4 regions of the Streptomyces sp. NPDC002476 genome follow, and region 1 is predicted to be linked to each of the others. Evidence: riboswitches for the same ligand, from Rfam matches in the RefSeq annotation. Region 1 holds a riboswitch; each other region holds the start of a gene.
The links. A riboswitch is a leader RNA that binds a small molecule or an ion and turns the genes downstream of it on or off. The one in region 1 is predicted to bind cyclic di-AMP.
Positions count from the first base shown of each region.

Region 2: another riboswitch for cyclic di-AMP. It lies ahead of ACFYXM_RS21815 (transglycosylase SLT domain-containing protein); the one in region 1 lies ahead of ACFYXM_RS07810 (transglycosylase family protein).
Region 3: another riboswitch for cyclic di-AMP. It lies ahead of ACFYXM_RS26410 (M23 family metallopeptidase); the one in region 1 lies ahead of ACFYXM_RS07810 (transglycosylase family protein).
Region 4: another riboswitch for cyclic di-AMP. It lies ahead of ACFYXM_RS25180 (M23 family metallopeptidase); the one in region 1 lies ahead of ACFYXM_RS07810 (transglycosylase family protein).

Region 1 is NZ_JBIARH010000005.1:100,557-105,493, forward strand. Features, by position in the region: gene eno (phosphopyruvate hydratase) at 1-788, opposite strand, end outside; gene ACFYXM_RS07810 (transglycosylase family protein) at 1,126-1,866, opposite strand; cyclic di-AMP (ydaO/yuaA leader) riboswitch at 1,869-2,040, opposite strand; gene ACFYXM_RS07815 (transglycosylase family protein) at 2,340-3,362, opposite strand; gene ACFYXM_RS07820 (cytochrome P450) at 3,480-4,826, opposite strand; gene ACFYXM_RS07825 (nucleoside triphosphate pyrophosphohydrolase) at 4,937-4,937, opposite strand, start outside.
Region 2 is NZ_JBIARH010000019.1:30,063-34,999, forward strand. Features, by position in the region: gene ACFYXM_RS21810 (heavy metal translocating P-type ATPase) at 1-1,528, shown strand, start outside; cyclic di-AMP (ydaO/yuaA leader) riboswitch at 2,199-2,384, shown strand; gene ACFYXM_RS21815 (transglycosylase SLT domain-containing protein) at 2,389-3,159, shown strand; gene ACFYXM_RS21820 (hypothetical protein) at 3,313-3,630, opposite strand; gene ACFYXM_RS21825 (SMI1/KNR4 family protein) at 4,201-4,937, shown strand, end outside.
Region 3 is NZ_JBIARH010000027.1:81,538-86,474, forward strand. Features, by position in the region: gene ACFYXM_RS26405 (PP2C family protein-serine/threonine phosphatase) at 127-1,302, shown strand; cyclic di-AMP (ydaO/yuaA leader) riboswitch at 1,680-1,831, shown strand; gene ACFYXM_RS26410 (M23 family metallopeptidase) at 2,029-3,051, shown strand; gene ACFYXM_RS26415 (PrsW family glutamic-type intramembrane protease) at 3,456-4,937, opposite strand, start outside.
Region 4 is NZ_JBIARH010000025.1:4,862-9,798, forward strand. Features, by position in the region: gene ACFYXM_RS25170 (GNAT family N-acetyltransferase) at 1-1,362, opposite strand, end outside; gene ACFYXM_RS25175 (HPr family phosphocarrier protein) at 1,536-1,817, shown strand; gene ACFYXM_RS25180 (M23 family metallopeptidase) at 2,081-2,890, opposite strand; cyclic di-AMP (ydaO/yuaA leader) riboswitch at 2,903-3,072, opposite strand; gene ACFYXM_RS25185 (M16 family metallopeptidase) at 3,464-4,846, opposite strand; gene ACFYXM_RS25190 (M16 family metallopeptidase) at 4,873-4,937, opposite strand, start outside.

The DNA of each region.
Region 1 (4,937 bases):
GCCGAGCGGGACTTGCCCTCGAACTCGTACGTGCCGTCCTTGTAGAACTCGGACGCGGCGACGTCGAGCGCGAGCGCGATGTCCTTGCCCGGGACGTAGCCGGCTTCCTTGATGGCCTCGATGATGAGGTCGAGGGCGGCGCGGTTCGACTCCAGGTTCGGCGCGAAGCCGCCCTCGTCGCCGAGGCCGGTCGACAGGCCCTTGCCCTTCAGCACCTTCTTCAGCGTGTGGTAGACCTCGGCGCCCCAGCGCAGGGCTTCGGAGAAGGACTCGGCGCCGATCGGGGCGATCATGAACTCCTGGATGTCCACGTTGGAGTCGGCGTGCGACCCACCGTTGAGGATGTTCATCATCGGGACGGGCAGCAGGTGCGCGTTCGGACCGCCGAGGTAGCGGAACAGCGGCAGGTCCGATGCCTCGGAGGCGGCGTGCGCGACGGCCAGCGAGACGCCGAGGATGGCGTTGGCGCCGAGCGAGCCCTTGTTCTCGGTGGCGTCCAGGTCGAACATCGCCTGGTCGATCAGCCGCTGCTCGGTCGCGTCGTAGCCGACGAGCTCCGGGCCGATCTGCTCGATGACGGCGAGCACGGCCTTCTCGACACCCTTGCCCTGGTAGCGGTTGGGGTCGCCGTCGCGAAGCTCGATGGCCTCGAAGGCACCGGTGGAGGCGCCGGACGGCACGGCAGCACGCCCCGTGCTGCCGTCGTCGAGGCCGACCTCGACCTCGACCGTGGGGTTCCCCCGGGAGTCGAGGATTTCCCGGGCTACGACGACGTCGATGGACGGCACGAGGCATCTCCTTCTGGGATATGACACTGGTTCTGCAGGGTCACTCTGGCCTTGCGACAAGAGCCTAACCGGCCCCGCCCGCTCGGCCCGACGACCGCCCGCCCCCTGGGACGAAAAAGGACCCGAGAATGCGTGATCCCGGGCAAATGGCCAGAATATTACGGATCAGGACTAAAACAGTCGAACGAAGTTCGCCGCACACGAGCGGCGCACGCCCGGGCGCGGGACGCGCGGTGGCGCGTCGGCGCGCGGCGCGCGCTCCGACCGAGCAGACGCCCCGGCCCGGCGCGCAGGGGCTCGCGCCGGGCCGGGCATCCGGAGAGGAGAGGGGCCCTGACTACTTCGTCAGGTGCAGCTGCTGACCCGGGTAGATCAGGTCGGCGTTCTCGACGATGTCCTTGTTCAGCTCGAACAGCCGCTGCCAGCCGCCCTCGACACCGTGCGCGGCGGCGATCTCGCTGAGGGAGTCGCCGGAGACGACCTCGTACTCGCCGTCCCCCTTCTTGACCTTCTCGCCGGTCGGGGTGGTGACGGTCTTCTTCGACTCGGTCCGCGGGGCGGCGGGACGGTCGGAGCGGGAGGCGGGGGCCTCGGCCCGCTCGGCCTTCTCCGGCTGGGCCTGCTGCTTGGGGGCCGCCTGGGTGCTCTGCTTCTTGGCGGTGCCGGAGCTCTTCGAGGAGGTGTCGACGCCCGGATCGACGTTGTCGTTGCGCAGGTTGCCGGCGGAGGCGCAGCCCCAGGCGCCCGGGCCCTGCATGTCGAGGAGCCGCTCGGCGACGGCGATCTGCTGGGCCTTGGTGGCCAGGTCGGCGCGCGGCGCGTACTTCAGACCGCCGGCGGCGGCCCAGCTGGACTGCGAGAACTGCAGACCGCCGTAGTAGCCGTTGCCGGTGTTGATGGACCAGTTGCCACCGGACTCGCACTGGGCGACGGCATCCCAGGTGGCGACGGAGGCGGCGGAAGCGCTGGTCGCGCCCATCAGCGGGACGGCGACGGCGGAGCCGGCGACTCCGGCGAGCGTGGCGACACGGACGGCCTTGGACGGGCGGCGATGCTTGCCCTTGCCGGAAAACAGCATGGAACTCTCCTCACCGACGCCTACGAGGTGAGCTGTCGGGTTCGGGCCGAGTGAGTTGCCCGGTCGCACGTCCTAGCACGCGACTTCACCCCAAGCCGGTCCCGATGCGTCTCACGACGATCGGGGCCGACGCCTACCTGGGTCCCCCGCTCCTGCCTACGGCGCTTGAACGCGTCTGTTCCCTCCGACCGACGGCAGGATTCGGCGTGACGGTCGACGGGGCCCGCGGTGCGAGCGGTTACGACCGTAAACACATATAAGCCTCACATTCAAAGATGGACACATCGGACAATCACCCCTCACTCGCATGTGAGGAGCCGTCGTTTTCGCAGGTGGGGCACGATACGGACGGGACTCCAGGCGCCACACGCCAATTGACGCAAAGAGACCCATGTCTCACCCGCACGCAGGTGCACGGGCCTCCGAAAGCGTCCGGTTCTTGAGGGTCCGTCAGTCGGCTACCGGGACCGGCCTCAACGGGTCTCCGCGTCGACCTCAAGGCTCTGGCCAGGAAGGATGAGGTCCGGATCGGAGCCCACGACCTCCTTGTTGGCCTCGTAGAGCGCGGGCCAGCCACCGGGGACGTTCCGCTCGTCGGCAATCACCCAGAGGTTGTCACCGGGGCGGACGGTGTACGTGTCGCCGGCGGCCGGGGAGGCCGCGTCGCGCCCGCCGCCGTCGCGCGAGGCATGACGGCCCGACTCGCGGCCGACACCCCCGTCGGCGCCCCGCTCATCCTCGGCGGCCGGCGCGCCGCGATGCTTGCCGCCCGACGCCCCGGATCCTTCCGAGCCCCCGGGCGACTCTGACGGAGTGACAGAGGTGCCCGAATCGCCCATATCCACCGATTCGGTCGAACGGTGCGTATCGGCGGGTGAAGCAGCGGACCCGGCGGGCGAGGGCGTGACATCGGACCCGGGCCCGGTTCCGGCGTCCGGCTTCCCGGCACGGCCCGAAGGCGTGACGTCCTCGTCGGGCAAGGACTCCGACGGCTCGTCAGCCCGCTGCGCGCCCTTCTCCGCCCCGGTGCCGCCCGTCTCCTTCGCGTCCTTCTCCGTCCCGGCACCCCCCGCGGGCTTCCCGGAGGAGGTCTCCCCCGGATCGACCCCCGGCAGCCCCCCGCCCGTCGCGAGGCCGGAGAGGGGCGCACAGCTCGGCCACGCCTGCGGACCCCGGTCGCCCAGGATCTTCTCGGCCACCGCGATCTGCTGGGAGCGGCTGGCGAGGTCGGCGCGCGGGGCGTACGCCTCACCGCCGTACGCCTTCCAGGTCTCCGGGGTGAGCTGAAGGCCGCCGTAGGAGCCGTTCCCGAAGTCGGCACTCCAGGAACCGCCGCTCTCGCACTCGGCGACCCGGTCCCAGGTCGTGGAGTCGGCCGCCTGCGCGGCGCCGGCACCGAGCAGCGGGATGGCGATGGCGGATCCGGTCACGCCTGCCGCGACGACGATGGCGGGTGCCTGACGAGGGCGACGGTGTCTGCCGTTCGCGGAGCCCATGAGGTTGCCTTCCGTGTGACGGACGAGTTCTGTCGAGCGACCTGGTGGGGTCGAACGGTGAACCTAACCGGACTCGAACGCGTGTCACAAGTCGATGCAGCGCCGATCACGCGCACATCACAGATCTGACGTCACGTCAGAAATAGGTCGGGCGAGCCGGGGTCCGAACTCGACGGGGAGCGTGCGCAGTCCGCGCATGATGAGCCCTCCGCGCCACCGCAGATCGGCGGGTTCCGCCGCGAGCCGAAGGTCGGGAAGGCGCCTGAGCAGCGTGGCGAGCGCGGTCCGTCCCTCCAGTCGGGCGAGCGGCGCGCCGAGGCAGTAGTGGATGCCGTGCCCGTATCCGAGGTGTTGATTGTCACGTCGGGCGAGGTCGAGCGTGTCGGGGTCCTCGAAGCGTGCCGGGTCGCGGTCGGCGGCGGCGAGCACGACAAGGACGGGGTCGCCGACCGCGATGTCCCGGCCGCCGAGCGTCAGCGGTTCGGTGGCGAACCGCCAGGTCGCCAGTTCCACCGGACCGTCGTACCGCAGCAGTTCCTCGATCCCGGTCTCCAGCAGTCCGCTCTCCCCGGCATCGAGGGAGTCCTGAAGGCGGTGGCGCTGCTCCGGGTTGCGAAGGAGGGCGTAGAGGCCGTTCCCGATGAGGTTGACGGTCGTCTCGAAACCGGCGAAGAGCAGGATGAAGGCCATGGCCGCGGCCTCGTTCTCGGTGAGGTGCTCGCCGTGGTCACTGGCCCGGATCAGCCCGGAGATCAGGTCGTCCCCCGGGTTCTCCCGCTTGCGGTGGATGAGTTCGGCGAGATAGCCGCGCATCTTCTTCACCGACCGGGCGACGCCGCCGCGCGGGCCGCCGCCGTGCCGGATCATCATGCCCGCCCAGTCCCGGAAGTCGTCCTGGTCCTCGCGCGGGACGCCGAGCAGGTCGCAGATCGCGTAGATGGGGAGCGGGAAGGCGAAGTCGTGGATGAGGTCCGCCCGGCCCTCGGCGGCGAAGCGGTCGATGAGCCCGTCCGTCAGCTCCTGCACGCGCGGCGCGAACGCGGCGACCCGGCGCGGGGTGAACGCCTTGGAGACCAGGCGGCGCAGCCGGGTGTGGTCCGGCGGGTCGATGTTCAGCAGATGCGTCATCAGCTCCGCCTTGCGCTCGCCGGGGATGCCGGTCTTCCCCTTGGCGTGCGCGGGCTCGGCGTGGTGCGCCGGGTTCTTGGAGAGCCGAGCATCGGCGAGCGCCTGCCGGGCATCCGCGTACCGGGTCACCAGCCACGCCTCGACGCCGCTGGGCAGCGAGGTGCGGTGCACGGGGCTGTGCTCGCGCAGCCAGGCGTAGGCCGGGTACGGGTCGGTGGCGAACTCCCAGGTGAAGAGTTCGGGAGCGCCCGCGGGACAGGTGGCGGGGGCCTCGGCCGGGGCCTGCGCGGGGCGGTCGGCGGGGGCCTCCGTGACGTGGTCGACGGGGCGGCCCACGGTCTGATCGGCGGGTCGGTCGGCGGGGCTGTGGTTCACCCTTTGACGTTATCCCCGTCTTTCGGGGGCGACCCCGGCGCCCCGGAGGCGCCTGCCGACGCCCAGCCGGGT
Region 2 (4,937 bases), on a different contig from region 1:
CGAGGGCGACACCGAGGAGGTGGTGCCCACCGAGCGGCTGAGGGTCGGAGACGTGATCCTGGTCCGCCCGGGGGAGCGGGTGGGCGCCGACGGCCGCGTCCTCGACGGGGCCGGCGAGGTCGACCAGGCCACCATCACCGGCGAGCCGCTGCCGGTGGCCAAGGAGCCGGGCGACGAGGTCTTCGCCGGGACGCTGAACGGCACCGGGGCGCTGCGGATCGTGGTGGAGCGGGATCCGTCCGAATCGGTGATCGCCCGGATCGTCGCCATGGTCGAGGAGGCGTCCGCGACCAAGGCCCCCACCCAGCTCTTCGTCGAGAAGATCGAGCAGCGCTACTCGCTCGGCATGGTGGCGGCCACTCTCGCCCTGTTCGCCGTGCCCCTCGCGTTCGGCGCGGCGCTGCAGCCGACCCTGCTCCGCGCCATGACCTTCATGATCGTGGCCTCGCCGTGCGCCGTGGTCCTTGCCACCATGCCGCCGCTGCTGTCCGCGATCGCCAACGCCGGACGGCACGGGGTGCTGATCAAGTCCGCCGTCGTGATGGAGCGACTGGGCCAGGTCGACGCCGTGGCACTCGACAAGACCGGCACCCTGACCGAGGGTGCCCCGCGCGTCACCGACATCTGTCCGCTGCCCGGATCCGGTCTCACCGAGGACGCCCTCCTGGCCCTCGCCGCGGCGGCCGAGCGCCCCAGCGAGCACCCCCTGGCGCGGGCCGTCGTCGACGCGGCCCGCGCCCGCGACCTCGTGCCGCCGCCCGTGGAGGACTTCGCCTCCACGCCCGGCACCGGCGTCACCGCCACGGTGGACGGCCGTGCCGTCGCCGTCGGCAGCCCCGGTCGGGTGCTCGACGGGCGCACCGGCCGGGCGGCGGCCGGACTCGTCGCACGGTTGGAGGAGGACGGCCGCACCGCCGTGCTGGTCGCCCGCGACGGCGCACCGGTGGGCGTCCTCGGTGTGGCCGACCGGCTGCGCGACGACGCCCGCGCCACCGTCACCCGCCTCGCAGGGCTCACCGGCACCCCGCCGGTGCTGGTCACGGGGGACAACCCGCGCGCCGCAGCTCGTCTGGGCGCCGATGTCGGGATCCAGGATGTCCGGGCGGGGCTGCTGCCCCAGGACAAGGTGGCGGCGGTGCGGGGGATGGAAGCCGCCGGGCGCAAGGTCCTCGTGGTCGGGGACGGCGTCAACGACGCCCCCGCCCTGGCTGCGGCCCACACGGGCATCGCCATGGGCGGGGCGGGTTCCGACCTCGCCCTGGAGACCGCCGACGCGGTCGTCGTCCGCGACGAGCTCGCCGCCGTCCCCACCGCCGTCGCCCTCTCGCGCCGGTGCCGGCGCCTGGTGGCGCAGAACCTCCTGATCGCCGGCGTCTTCATCACAGGCCTGGTCGTCTGGGACCTGGCAGGCACCCTCCCGCTGCCGCTCGGCGTCGCCGGGCACGAGGGCTCCACCGTCCTCGTCGGCCTCAACGGGCTGCGACTGCTGCGCGACGCCGCGTGGAGGCGTGCCTGCAACGACCGCTGAATCCCGCGGGCGCCCCGGCCACCCGGGTCGGGACAACCCTGCCGCGGGGCGGGCGGCGTCTCGTTGCGCCCCGAGAACGAGCGCGGCGGAAGCCTCCTGTGCGGGAAGGGAGCCGCTGCACCAGGTGTGCGCCGCACGGGCGGGACGGCGCACCGGCCGGGCGGCGGCCGGACTCGTCGCACGGCCGGAGGAGCACGGCCGGAGGAGCACGGCCGGAGGAGGACGGCCGGAGGAGGACGGCCACACCGCCGTGCCGGCCGCCCGCGACGACGCCCGCCCCCGCATGCCCGGCTTACGGGGGAGTTCAGCTGTGCGGTGCCGAAGACCCGCGCGACCGGTTCAGATGAGCACGCGACAGAACGAAAGAGATGTCCCTTTTGTCTCCATTTAGAATGAGTTGCAAATTTAGCCGGTAAAGTCGCTTTAGGTAATTTTTGCGTTGTTTGGGGGATGAGCGGAACGCCCCTTTTGTCGATTTGTGGTGTGAGTCACGTAAAGACCCGCCGGAGGGCCGGTCCGCGATTCGGCTCCCCTTGTCGCGCAAGGAGGGGCGAGTTCGATCTGTGAGGTGGATTACTGCGAATTCCGTGAATTGATCATGCGAATCAATTGTGATCAAAAAATACGGGCTTGTTCCGCTCCGCTTTTCTCGCCTACGGTCACCGTCAATCCGGACGGAACGCCGAATCCTGCCGCCGTCCGAAAAACCGACCCACTTGTCCACGGCAGGAGCGGGGGAACCAGGTAAGCCGCCGGTCCGGTATCCGGAACGGCTCGGGGTGAAGTCGCATTCCATGCGGCCAGACATCTCCAGTCTGAACCCGACAGCTCACCTCGCAGGCGACGGAGAGGAATTCACCATGACCGCAACGGGTACGTACCGTCGCCGTTCGTCCACTTTCCGGACCCGTGGCCTCATCGCCGCGGCCACGGGCGGAGTCGCCCTGGTGCTTCCGCTGATCGGAGCGGGTTTCGCCTCGGCCGCCCCGGCCCAGGCCGCCCCGGCCCAGGCCGCCACCACCGAAAAGGCCGCGGTGTCGGGCGCCGTCACCACCGGAAGCGTTTCCCCGCAGAAGGCCGCGACCGTCACGCATTCCGTGATCTCCGGGGACACCCTTTCCAAGATCGCGCAGACCTATTCCGTCGAAGGCGGCTGGCAGAAGCTGTACGAGAGCAACCGGGAGATCATCGGGAGCAGTCCCTCCCTCATCCGCCCGGGAATGAAGCTGGCCGTCGGTGCCGAGTCCGAGGCCGCCACCGGTGCCTCCGGCGCCTCGTCCGCGACCGTCACCGCCGCACCGGTCTCCTACACGGACAACCTGGACGGCTGGATCAGGGAATCGCTGGCCATCATGGCCCGGCACGGCATTCCCGGCAGCTACGACGGCATCCACCGCAACGTCATGCGTGAGTCCTCCGGCAACCCCCGGGCCATCAACAACTGGGACTCGAACGCCGTCGCCGGGACGCCGTCCAAGGGCCTGCTCCAGGTCATCGACCCGACGTTCCGCGCCTACCACGTGCCCGGCACGCCGTTCGACAGCTACGACCCGGTCGCCAACATCACGGCCGCGTGCAACTACGCCGCCGACAAGTACGGCTCCATCGACAACGTCTTCGGCGCCTACTGACCCATACCGGCCCGGCCCCGTGCCGGTTCGGAAGCGACGGGATGCGCCCCTCGGGAAGCCGCACGGCTCCCCGAGGGGCGCATCCCGTAGCGTCGTACCGGGGCCCCGTCGCTTCCCCGCCCCGCCCGCCGGCGGGGCGGACTTCGCCCGTGGTCACTCCAGGGCACTGCCCGCCGGCCGTTGCGGCCGCCGCAGCGGCGGTCTGGGGACCGTCGCCGCAGCGCCCTCCCGGACTGAGTGCACCGCCGCGTCGTGAAGACGCCTGCTGTCCTCCTCGGAGCTGCAGGGCACGGGGCTGCCCGACATGGTGAACCAGTCGATCGCACCCGTGTACTGCACGGTCACCTGAGCCGTGTCGTCGGCCCAGGTCGTGTGAACGGTCAGGTCCCCGGTCAGGACGCCGACCTCGTCCGTGAGCACGCCTCCACGCCCCGAGAACACACCACGAGTGGTCCATGACGCCCAAGTCATGTACCCAGGCTGACACCAGGTCCGCGGATCCGCGACCCGCGCGAGCGCGCCGCCTGGCGCCCCGGAGTCCGTTCCGGAATGCGGAACGGGCGAAACCTTCCCTCCGGGCCGCCTGCGATTCCTGTCCCGCCAATCGCCCGCGAATCGACGCACTCCTTACGCCGAACCGCCGGATCATCGCTCTGAAACAACGGATTCCGTAGGTAAACACCCCTCGGCCTGAGGAACTCGTCGGGATTGCGTGTCGCGCTGGGAGCGACGAAACCACTCATCACGTCCTCGTCCGGAGGCGATACCGCTCCCGTGCTCAACCACCGCACCTGTTGATCGGAAACGCACGATGACCGAAATGCTCAGCACTCCCCAGGCGCTCGCGCCGGCTACCGGCCCCGTACCGCGGAAGCTCAAGCGTTCCATCGGTGTCGTCGGCGGATTCGCCGGACTCGAAGCACACGGTGCTCGACGACAGGAGGGGCGGTGCGGCGCCCCGCGCGGACCGTCTCGTCCGGTTCTCTCCCGCGCGGTCCCGCCCGTCGCACGGGCCCGGCGGGGCCTGGCAGACTCCGCGTCGTGAGACCTGATCTGACTCAACTTCGGGACATGATCGACGGGGCGCCGGAATCCGTCCGCAGGCGGGCCGTCGCCACACCGGAGGCGCTGATCCGGCGGGCCGAGGCGCGCGTCGGCCCGCTGCCGCCGTCGTACCGGTGGTGGCTGGCGCGATTCGGTCACGGCCGCGCCGGGCGCGCGGAGATCGCGACCGTGCCACCGGGCGACTGCGCCGACGACGTGTACGAGTCCATCACCGCCGACTGGCGGCTGGACGACACCCGGCTGTGCTTCGCCGTCGAGCCCGACTGCGGCGACAGCTACTGCTTCGCCCTCGACCGGAACGGCGAGGCGGGGGACGGGGAGCGTCCGGTGGTGTGCCGTGAGGGGAAGGACGGCGAGGAGTACCCCGTCGCGGAGTCCTTCGCCGGTTTCCTCACCGTCCAGGAAGCGCTCGCGCGAGGACTGCGGGACGGCCCCAACCCCGCGGTCGCCCGCCTGTGGCGGTCGACGCCGGGCGTCCTGCTCGGCAACGGCGTCCAGATCTACGGACCGCATAGCCTCACGGAACGCAACGAGACCTTCGAGGTCGCCCGGTACGCGCCCCACTGGGTGCTGATCGGCGACGACAGCGGGGGGCATGGACTGTTCATGCGCCGTCACGGCCGGGACCGCACCCGTGTGTTCCGCCTGGATCTCGGGGCGATCGACGAGCACATCGAGACGAACGGCGACCTGATGACGGACGACCTGCTCGG
Region 3 (4,937 bases), on a different contig from region 1:
TGCCCGTACCTCTGGCGGGCGATGCGGAGTCGCCGCGCGGCTGAGCTCCGGTGAGCCTGGGGGGCGGGCGCGGTACCGTCCGCAGCCGCGCGTGTACCGGGCAGGAGACCACAGGTGTGGAAGCGGCTGAAGCGGCGCGGCGGACATGCCGGGGGCGGGCACGCCGGAGGGGCTGCCGGCGGCGCCGGTGCCCGTCGGTTCGTGCGCATGCTGCCGACCCTGATGATCATCGGCGGGCTGCTGTTCGATCTGTTCACCCCGCCGGTCTTCACGGCCATTCCGTTGTTCGTGGCGGCGCCGCTGATCGCCGCGCCGTTCTTCTCGTTGTCCAGCACCGTGCGCACCGGCATCGCCTCGATGCTGGCCGTCGCCGCGCTCCGGCTGTCCACCGACTCACTGCCGGTGGCCGTGCCGCTGATCGAGCTGCTCACGCTGGCGACCGTCACGGTGCTCGCGGTGGTGATCAACCGGGTCGTGCGGCGGAGCAACGAGCAGCTGGCCTCCGCGCGGGTCATCGCGGAGCGGGCCATGCGGGCGGTGCTGCCGAAGCCGTTCGACCGGATCGGTGGGCTCCATGTGGCGGCGCGGTACGAGGCGGCGCAGGCCGACGAGTTCGTCGGCGGTGACCTGTTCGCGGTGACGGACACCCCGTACGGGGTGCGGCTGGTGGTCGGTGACGTGCGAGGGAAGGGGCTCGACGCCGTGGAGACGGTCGCCGTGGTCATCGGGGCGTTCCGGGAGGCGGCCGAACAGGAGCGCTCGCTGGAGGGCGTGGCGCGTCGGCTGGAGCGGGCGCTGGTGCGGGAGAGGAGAGCGCGCCGGGGCGGGCCCGACGTCGTCGAGGGCTTCACCACCGCCGTGCTGGCCGAGATCCCGGCCGGCCTGTCCCGGGTCCGGATCGTCAACCGTGGCCACCCCGAGCCGATCCTGCTGTACCCGGACGGGGCGCTGGACGTGCTGGCGCCCTCGATGCCCGCGCTGCCGCTCGGGATGGACCTGGGCGCGTGGCCCGACCGGACGGACGAGTGGGATCTGCGGCCGGGGGCGACACTGCTCCTCTACACCGACGGCCTCTCCGAGGCGCGGAACGCCGAGGGGGACTTCTACGATCCGGCGGCCCGGCTGCGCGGGCGGATCTTTCCCGGGCCGGAGGAACTGCTGTCCGCGCTGACCGACGACGTACGGCTGCACACGGGGGGCGAGTCGACCGACGACATGGCCCTGCTCGCGGTCGTGCGCCCGGCGGAGGGGCAGCCGGAGCGGCGCAGGACCGTCCGGATCGTGGGGCCGGAACCGGCATGACGGACGGTCCGGGGCGTCTGGGCGTGTACAAGGGCGCCGGGGGGTGGCCTGGCGTGTGCAAGAGGGCCGGGGGTTCGGTCGGCCGGGTGCGCCCGTGAGACCGCGGACGTTCGTCCGGGCCGCCGGGCGCGCCTGAGCGGACCGGGGTGCCACCGTACGTAATCGAAAGGCGCCGCTCCGCATAACATTTGACGCAACATCAGTCGCGGGGTATTGACTGAGGCCCGATCAAGTCGTCTGAATACGCCCCGAGATGTCCACTAAAGTCCAGGCCAAAGACGTGAACGATCAGTGGGAACGGCTTGGAATCAGGGCCCGGTGTCTATTAACGTTCGATAACGCAGCGCGGTCGTCCCAGCCGTCGCCAGAGGCGGCACCGTGCGCGAGCGCCGAATCCCGAAAGGGAACCGGGGAACCACCACCCTGGGGTGAATCGGACATCCGGGTCTCGTGAGAGATGCGGTGTCCGTAGGAGACCTTCCTGCTCCGAACCCGTCAGCTAACCCGGTAGGCGAGAAGGAAGGAAAGGAGTGCGCCCCCGTGGCGTCCAACAAGCCTGCCCCCGAGGCCCCCGCCCGGCTCGATTCCGCGTACGGTTCCGAGTTCGGCACCGACTTCGGCCCCGGTTATGGCGCGGGCCCCGGCTACGGATCCGACTACGGAACGGCCGGGATGACCACGGTGCCCGGCACCGCGGATCGCATGGACCACGGAATCGGACCGGACATGGCCGCCACCGCGACCCTGCCCGGCGCCGGCCTCGGTGTCGACGGCGAGCGCGGCTGGGACGAGTGGAACCCCACCGAGGAGACCGTCCGCCCCGTACGCGGCAGGCACCGGGTCGCCAAGCAGCGCAACGGACTCGCCCGCAGTTCCGCGGTGCTCGGGGTCGGCGTCATCGCGGCGGTCGGCGCGGGCGGCATGGCCTCCGCGCAGGGCAAGCCGCCGGTGTCCATCTCCCTTCCCGACTCCATCGCGGACAACCTGCCCGACGCCAAGTCCCTTCCCGGCGTGGGCGCCCTCCTCTCCGACAAGTCCGAGGACGACGGGGCCGCGCCCGTCACCGCCCCGCTCACCACCGCAGGCATCACCACCGCCGAGGCCGAGCAGGGCACGACCGACGCGGGCGAGGCGCTGCGCGCCCGCATCCTCCAGCAGGCCGAGCAGCAGCAGGCCGCCGCCGACGCGGAGGCCAGGGAGGCCCAGGAGAAGGCCGCGGCGGAGAAGGCCGCGGCCGAGGCCAAGAAGCAGCAGGACGCCGCCGAGGCCAAGGCCGCCGCCGAGAAGAAGAAGGCGGAGGAGGAGGCGAAGAAGAAGGCCGAGGCCCTGCGGCTCGCCAAGCTCGCCGCCAGCTACGCCGTCCCGACCACCTCGTACACGATCACCTCGACGTACGGCCAGGCCGGCACGATGTGGTCCTCCGGTCACCACACCGGCCTCGACTTCGCGGCGCCGACGGGCACCCCCGTCAAGGCCGTTCACGGCGGCACCATCAAGTCGGCGGGCTGGTCCGGCTCGTACGGCTACCGCACGGTGCTGGAGCTGGAGGACGGCACGGAGATCTGGTACTGCCACCAGTCCTCGATCGGCGTCGGGGTCGGCCAGAAGGTCTCCACCGGGGACACCATCGGCCGGGTCGGCGCGACCGGCAACGTGACGGGCCCCCACCTCCACCTGGAGATCCACACCGCCGACGGCACGGGCGTGGACCCGATGGGCTGGCTGCGGAGCAAGGGCCTCAACATCTGAGGCACCCGCGTCGGCGATGCGCGGGCGGACAGCGCGGACAACACCGATCAGCCGTCCGCCGCACGGCGAATGCACGGAGCACCGTTCTGGCGCGAACACGTTGATCGATTCATGACTTCCCTTCGCGAACTGGGCTCTTCCGATCCTCAGGTGTTCTCGTGTTCCCGTGTTCCCGCTCGCCCTCGGCGGCCATGTCTTCGGCCGGACGGCCGACGGGGCGCAGTCGTTCACCGTGCTCGACGCCTACTCCGCCCAGGGAACGAGGGCGCACTGTTCTGGTTCCGGCGGCGGATCGTGCTCGGGGGGCCGCGCTCCGGTCGCTCCGCCGAACTGCCCGTCTCCACGAACGCCCCGGAAGCATCGCGCTCCCGGGGCGTTCGCGCATCCGCGGCGCGCGCCCGGGGCTACCGGGGCGGCAGCTGGTACGGGTTGTAGCCGCCGTACGCCTGGTGCGGCGGCGGGAACGCGGCCGGGGCCGGCGCCGGCCAGTACGCGGCCGGGGCGGGCGGGAACGGGTAGGGGCGCAGGAGGCCCGCCGCCTGCGCGGCGTAGGCGAGGGCAGGAGCGGCCACGTCCCTGCGCTGCCAGAGGTGGTGCAACAGCTCCAGTTCACGTGCGGCGAAATCGGGGCCCACCGTCCCGAGGCGGGCCTGGCGGCGGAGCGAGGCCAGCGACATCGCGAACGACTCGTACTCGGCGACGGTACGGGCGGCGGCCTTGCCCCGGGCCTTGGCCTGCGCCTGCGCCTTGCGGCGCTCCTTGCGGGGCGCCCCGCCCTGCGCCGGGGGCGGGGCCTGGACCGGCGCCTGGACGGGCGCGCCGACCGGGGCCACCGCTCCGTGGCCCGGACCGTGAACCGCTCCGGTGCCCGGTGCGTGGCCCGGACCGTACGGGTTGCCCCAGCCGGCCCCGGCGTCGAAGGAGTGGTGCCGACGGGCCGCGTCGCGGGCCAGGCCGCGGGCCCGCATGGAGGCGAGGGCGAGCGGTTCGACGGGGGTCAGCCAGCCGGCCGCCGCGTAGCCGGGCAGCTCCGCGGCGAGTGCGCGCAGCTCGCGTCGGCGTGCCCAGATCACCAGCCAGGTCACCACGCCGAAGAGCGGAACCATGAACACCGCGTACACGGCGTAGAAGGCGAGTGGTCCGAAGAAGGAGGCCGACCCGTTCCACAGCGCGTGCATGCCCATGGCGAGGACGAGCCCCAGCAGCGGCAGCGCGACGCGGCGCAACCGCCGGTTGCGGGCACTGGCGGCGGCGAGCCCGAAGCCCGTTCCCGTCAGGATCGTGAAGAGCGGGTGCGCGAACGGGGACATCACCGCCCGCACGAAGAACGTCGCGGCGGTCACCGAGGCGACACCCGAGGCCCCGGCCTGCTGGTCCTCCCCGAACGCGTTGCCCAGATAGAGGATGTTCTCGGTGAAGGCGAAACCGCTCGCGGTGAAACCGGCGATCACGACGCCGTCGACGATTCCGCTGAACTCACGTCTTCGGAACAGGAAGATCAGCAGGATCGCGGCGGCCTTGGCGCTCTCCTCGACGACCGGTGCTATGACCGTCGCACCGAGGTTGTCCGCGTTCGTCGGGTCGGCGGTGGTCGTGGCTATCCAACGGGTCGCGAACGAGTTCGCGAGGATCGCGATCAGGGCGGCCGCGAAAGCGCCCCAGGCCAGGGCGAACAACAGGTTCCGCCAGGGCGCGGGGTCGACCCGGTCCAGCCAGCGGAACGCCGCCATCAGGAGCGGCACGGGCAGCACCGCGAGGCCGAGACCTACGAGGAAGCCCTCGGTGCCCGTCTGGTCGCGGACCAGGGCCAGGATCGCCAGAGCGCACACCGCGAGCACCGTGCACACGGCCGCGACGCGGAACGTCCTGCTGCGCCACACCATGCC
Region 4 (4,937 bases), on a different contig from region 1:
CCGGGCGCCCTTCACCACGACCACGGGCTTCACGGCCGCGGTGCGCCGGGCGAGCCGCATGAACTTGCGCGGGTTGCCGAACGATTCGAGGTACAGCAGGGCGACGTCGGTGTCCGGGTCCTCGTACCAGTACTGGAGGAAGTCATTGCCCGAGATGTCGGCCCGGTTGCCCGCGGAGATGAAGGTGGAGAGCCCCGCACCCTGCCGGTAGAGCCGGGAGAGCAGGGCGATGCCGATCGCCCCGGACTGGGTGAACAGCCCGATGCGGCCCTGCTCGGGCGGCTCGGGGGCGAGGGAGGCGTTCAGCCGGACGGCCTCGGCGTTGTTGATGATGCCGAAGGCGTTCGGACCGATGATCCGCATCCCGTACGAGCGTGCCTGGCGGACGAGTTCGCGCTGCCGGTCCCTGCCCTCGGCACCCCACTCGGCGTATCCGGCGGAGAGGACGACGAGACCCTGGACGCCGTGCTCGCCGCAGTCGGCCACGACCTCCGGTACGCGCTCGGCGGGGACGGCGACGACCGCGAGATCCACCGGTTCGCCGATCTCGCCGACGCGGCGGTGGGCGGGGACGCCGTCGATGGTGTCCTGGTCGGCGGCGAAGGAACGATTCACGGCATACGTACGGCCGGTGAATCCGGCCGCGAGGAGGTTGCGCAGGACCGCGCGGCCGACACCGCCGGGCGTCCGGCCGACGCCGATGACGGCCACGGAGCCGGGGGCGAGCAGCCGTTGCACGGAGCGCGCCTCGGCCCGCTGCTCACGGCCGCGCTGGACGGCGAGGGACTCGGCCGTCGGTTCGAGGTCCAGGGTGAGGTGGACGGAACCTTCCTCGAAGCTCCGCTGCTGGGTGTAGCCGGCATCCCGGAACACCTTGATCATTTTGGTGTTGGCGGGGAGCACCTCGGCGACGAAGCGGCGGATGCCGCGCTCGCGAGCCACCGCGGCGATGTGCTCCAGCAGTGCCGACGCCACTCCCCGGCCCTGGTGCGCGTCCTGGACCAGGAAGGCGACCTCCGCCTCGTCCGCGGGCACCGAGGCGGGCCTGCCCCGTCCGTCGATCCGGTCGTAGCGGACGGTCGCGATGAACTCGCCGCCGACCGTGACCGCGAGCCCCACCCGGTCGACGTAATCGTGGTGGGTGAACCGGTGCACGTCCCTGGCGGACAGCCGGGGGTACGGGGCGAAGAAGCGGTAGTACTTCGACTCGTCGGAGACCTGCTCGTAGAAACTGACCAGGCGTTCGGCGTCGTCCGTGGTGATGGGCCTGATCCGCGCGGTGCCTCCGTCACGGAGGACCACGTCCGCTTCCCAGTGGTCGGGATAGGCGTGATGCGGACTCTGCTCCGTCGAGGACTGCATGGGCACAGACTACGGCTCGTCCACCACTCGCGTAGCCGCCGGGGCCGGGGCAGTCTGAGGGGGGCCGAACGGCGTTGCGGCACCGCTCGTGGGTGTGGCGCGGGTCGGCCGGAGCACCGCGCACCACATGAGGGAATGGTCTAGACAACTATTGATTCATGAAGGGCAGAACCATGGCTGAGCGCCGCGTCAACGTCGGCTGGGCCGAGGGCCTGCACGCCCGCCCCGCTTCCATATTCGTCCGCGCCGCCACGGCGTCCGGCATCCCCGTGACGATCTCCAAGGCCGACGGCACCCCGGTGAACGCCGCCTCCATGCTCGCGGTGCTCGGGCTCGGCGCGCAGGGCGGCGAGGAGATCGTGCTCGCATCCGAGGCGGACGACGCCGAGGCCGCCTTGGACCGCCTGGCGAAGCTGGTCGCGGAGGGGCTCGACGAACTCCCGGAGACCGTCTGAGCCACGTTCCGGGATTCCCGCTCCCGGGACTTCCGGACTTCTGTACGGGACCGATTCCCGCGAAGGAGCCGCAGTGCCGCCCACCGGCACCGCGGCTCCTTCGTCTTCCGGCCCCCGGGATCCCTTCCCGGCCCCGGGTGCCTCTTCCCGGGATCCGGGACGGTCGCGCAAGGGGCGGACCGGCGGACGGGCGCCCCGGACAGGCCGAAGGCCCCGGCGTGCTGCCGGGGCCTTCGGGAGGCGGTTCGCGGGTCGGCCGTCGGTCAGAGGGAGACGCCGTGGGCACGCAGATACGTGACGGGGTCCATGTCGGATCCGTAGGAGGGCGTGGTCCGGGCCTCGAAGTGGAGGTGCGGTCCGGTGGAGTTGCCGGTCGAGCCGGAAAGGCCGATCTGCTGGCCCGCGCCGACGCTCTGGCCGACACGGACACCGATCGACGAGAGGTGCCCGTACTGCGTGTACGTGCCGTCCGTCATCCGCAGCACGATGTTGTTGCCGTACGCGCCGCCCCAGCCGGCCTCGACGACCGTACCGGCGCCGACGGCGACGACGGAGCTGCCGGACGCGGCGTGGAAGTCGATGCCCGAGTGGCTGCCGGAGGACCAGAGCGAACCGCTGGACTTGTAGCCGGTGGTGACGTAGGAACCGGCGACCGGGAGCTGGAAGAGGCCCAGGCGGGTGCGCTCGGCGGAGCGGGCGGCACGCGCCTTCTCGGCCCGCGCCTCGGCGGCACGCTTCGCCTCGGCCCTGGCCTTCGCCTCGGCCCGGGCGCGCTTCTCGGCCTCGGCCTTCCGCTGGGCCGCCTCCTTCGCCTCGGCGATGAGGTCGGCCCGGCGCTGCTGCGCGTCGGCCTGTGCGTCGATCCGGTCGGCGATGACGTCCTGGATGGCGATGACCTGGTTCAGGCCAATCTCGCCGACCGCGGAGGTCTCGGCGTCCGCGGCGAGGGCCGGGGAAGCAGCGCCTCCGATGACGCCGGTGGTGGCCAGCGCCGCGACGCCGGCGATCCTCGCGCTGCCGCGCGTCAGTCGCCCGGGGGGGCGATGCTTCCCGGTGGCACGGGTGAACGCCATGAAGTGGCTGATCCTTTCCTTCCCTCTCGCCTACCGGGTTAGCTGACGGGTTCGGAGCAGGAAGGTCTCCTACGGAGGTCCCGGCCTCAGCGAGGCTCAGGTTTCCGATTCACCCCAGGGACTTCATTGGGTCCCCGGCTCCCCAGGGCTCACGCCCGGCGGGGACTCGGCGATGGCTGTCCGGTGCGTCGCGGTCGCGACATACGAGTGGCCGGCAGCCCGGTCGACGCTAAGCGCGAGCACATTCGTTCACCAAACGGACAAGCCGTTTTGTAGCGCATGCCACAGGTCGTACGGGCAACCCGGCGACCAACCCGGCGACCGGAACCGAACATGGGGAAGACCCCGGCGAGACATCGCTCACAGGGGCCTTCCACGCCCGGCCACCGGGCCGGTCGGGCCGCCCCCGTTCGGTACCCGGAACGGCCCGGCCCGCGGCTGTGCTCCGGCACCTGCCCCGTACGGGAACGGGGCGCCGGACGCCCGGCCGCCGGACCGACTGGGCCGGGACGCCGGGACGGTCCCCGGCGTCTCCGCCCGAGGAGGCGGCCGGGGACCGTGACGGCGTACCGCTCAGCCGGTGACCACCGACACCTCACCGATGCCCAGGGCCCGGACCGGCTCCTCGATCCGGGACGCGTCGCCGACGAGGATCGTCACCAGCCGGTCACCCGGGAAGGCGCTGACCACGGCTGCGGTCGCCTCGACCGTGCCGGCTGCCGCGAGCCGCGCGTACAGGTGGGCCTGGAAGTCGTCGGGGAGGTGCTGCTCGACCTGGTCGGCCAGCGTGCCCGCCACGGAGGCCGCCGTCTCGAACTTCAGCGGCGCGACACCCACGAGGTTCTGCACCGCGGTCTCGCGCTCCTCGTCGGTCAGCCCCTCGGCCGCCAGCGTCCGCAGGACCGTCCACAGGTCCTCCAACGCCGGTCCGGTCGACTCCGTGTCCACCGATCCGCTGATCGCGAGCATGGCGGCGCCGGTCGCGCCCGTGTCCGAGTCCGGGGCCGACGACCGCAGCACCTGGGCGAAGGCGCGGACACCGTAGGTGTAGCCCTTCTCCTCGCGCAGCACCCGGTCCAGCCGGGAGGTGAGCGTGCCGCCCAGGCAGTACGTGCCGAGCACCTGGGCGGGCCACACGCTGTCGTGCCGGTCCGGTCCGATCCGACCGATCAGCAGTTGCGTCTGCACCGCGCCCGGACGGTCCACGATGACCACGCGGCCGGTGTCGTCGGCGGTGATCGGCGGGGCCGGGCGCGGCTCGACGGTGTCGCCCGACCAGTCGCCGAGTGTCTCGGAGAGCAGAGCCTCCAGGTCGATGCCGGTCAGGTCGCCGACGACCACGGCGGTCGCCGCGGACGGCCGGACATGGGCCTCGAAGAAGGCGCGCACCGCCCCCGCGTCGATCCGCTCCACCGTCTCCTCGGTGCCCTGGCGCGGCCGGGACATCCGCGAGGCGGCCGGGAAGAGCTCCTTGGAGAGCTGCTTGGCGGCGCGGCGCGCCGGGTTGGCCTGCTCGTGCGGGATCTCGTCGAGCCGGTTGCGCACCAGCCGTTCGATCTCGCTCTCGGCGAAGGCGGGGGCCCGCAGCGCCTCGGCGACCAGTCCGAGCGCCTTGGCCAGCCGGGAGGCCGGGACCTCCAGGGAAACCCGGAGGCCGGGGTGGTCGGCGTGCGCGTCGAGCGTGGCACCGCAGCGCTCCAGCTCGGCGGCGAACTCCTCGGCGGTGTGCTTGTCGGTGCCCTCGGACAGGGCCCGCGCCATGATCGTGGCCACGCCGTCCAGCCCCTCCGGCTCGGCGTCCAGCGGGGCGTCGAGGACGATCTCGACCGCCACCACCTGCTGGCCGGGGCGGTGGCAGCGCAGCACCGTCAGGCCGTTGGGCAGCGAACCGCGCTCCGGCGCGGGAAAAGCCCAGGGGCGGGCGACGCCGGGGGCCGGCTGGGGGTGGAACTGCATCGAAACTCCAGTCGCGGCGGCGTCGGTCACTTGTCCGCTCCTTCGTGCGTGTCGGCGTCGGTCTCGTCGGTGTCCGCGGCATCCGCGGAAT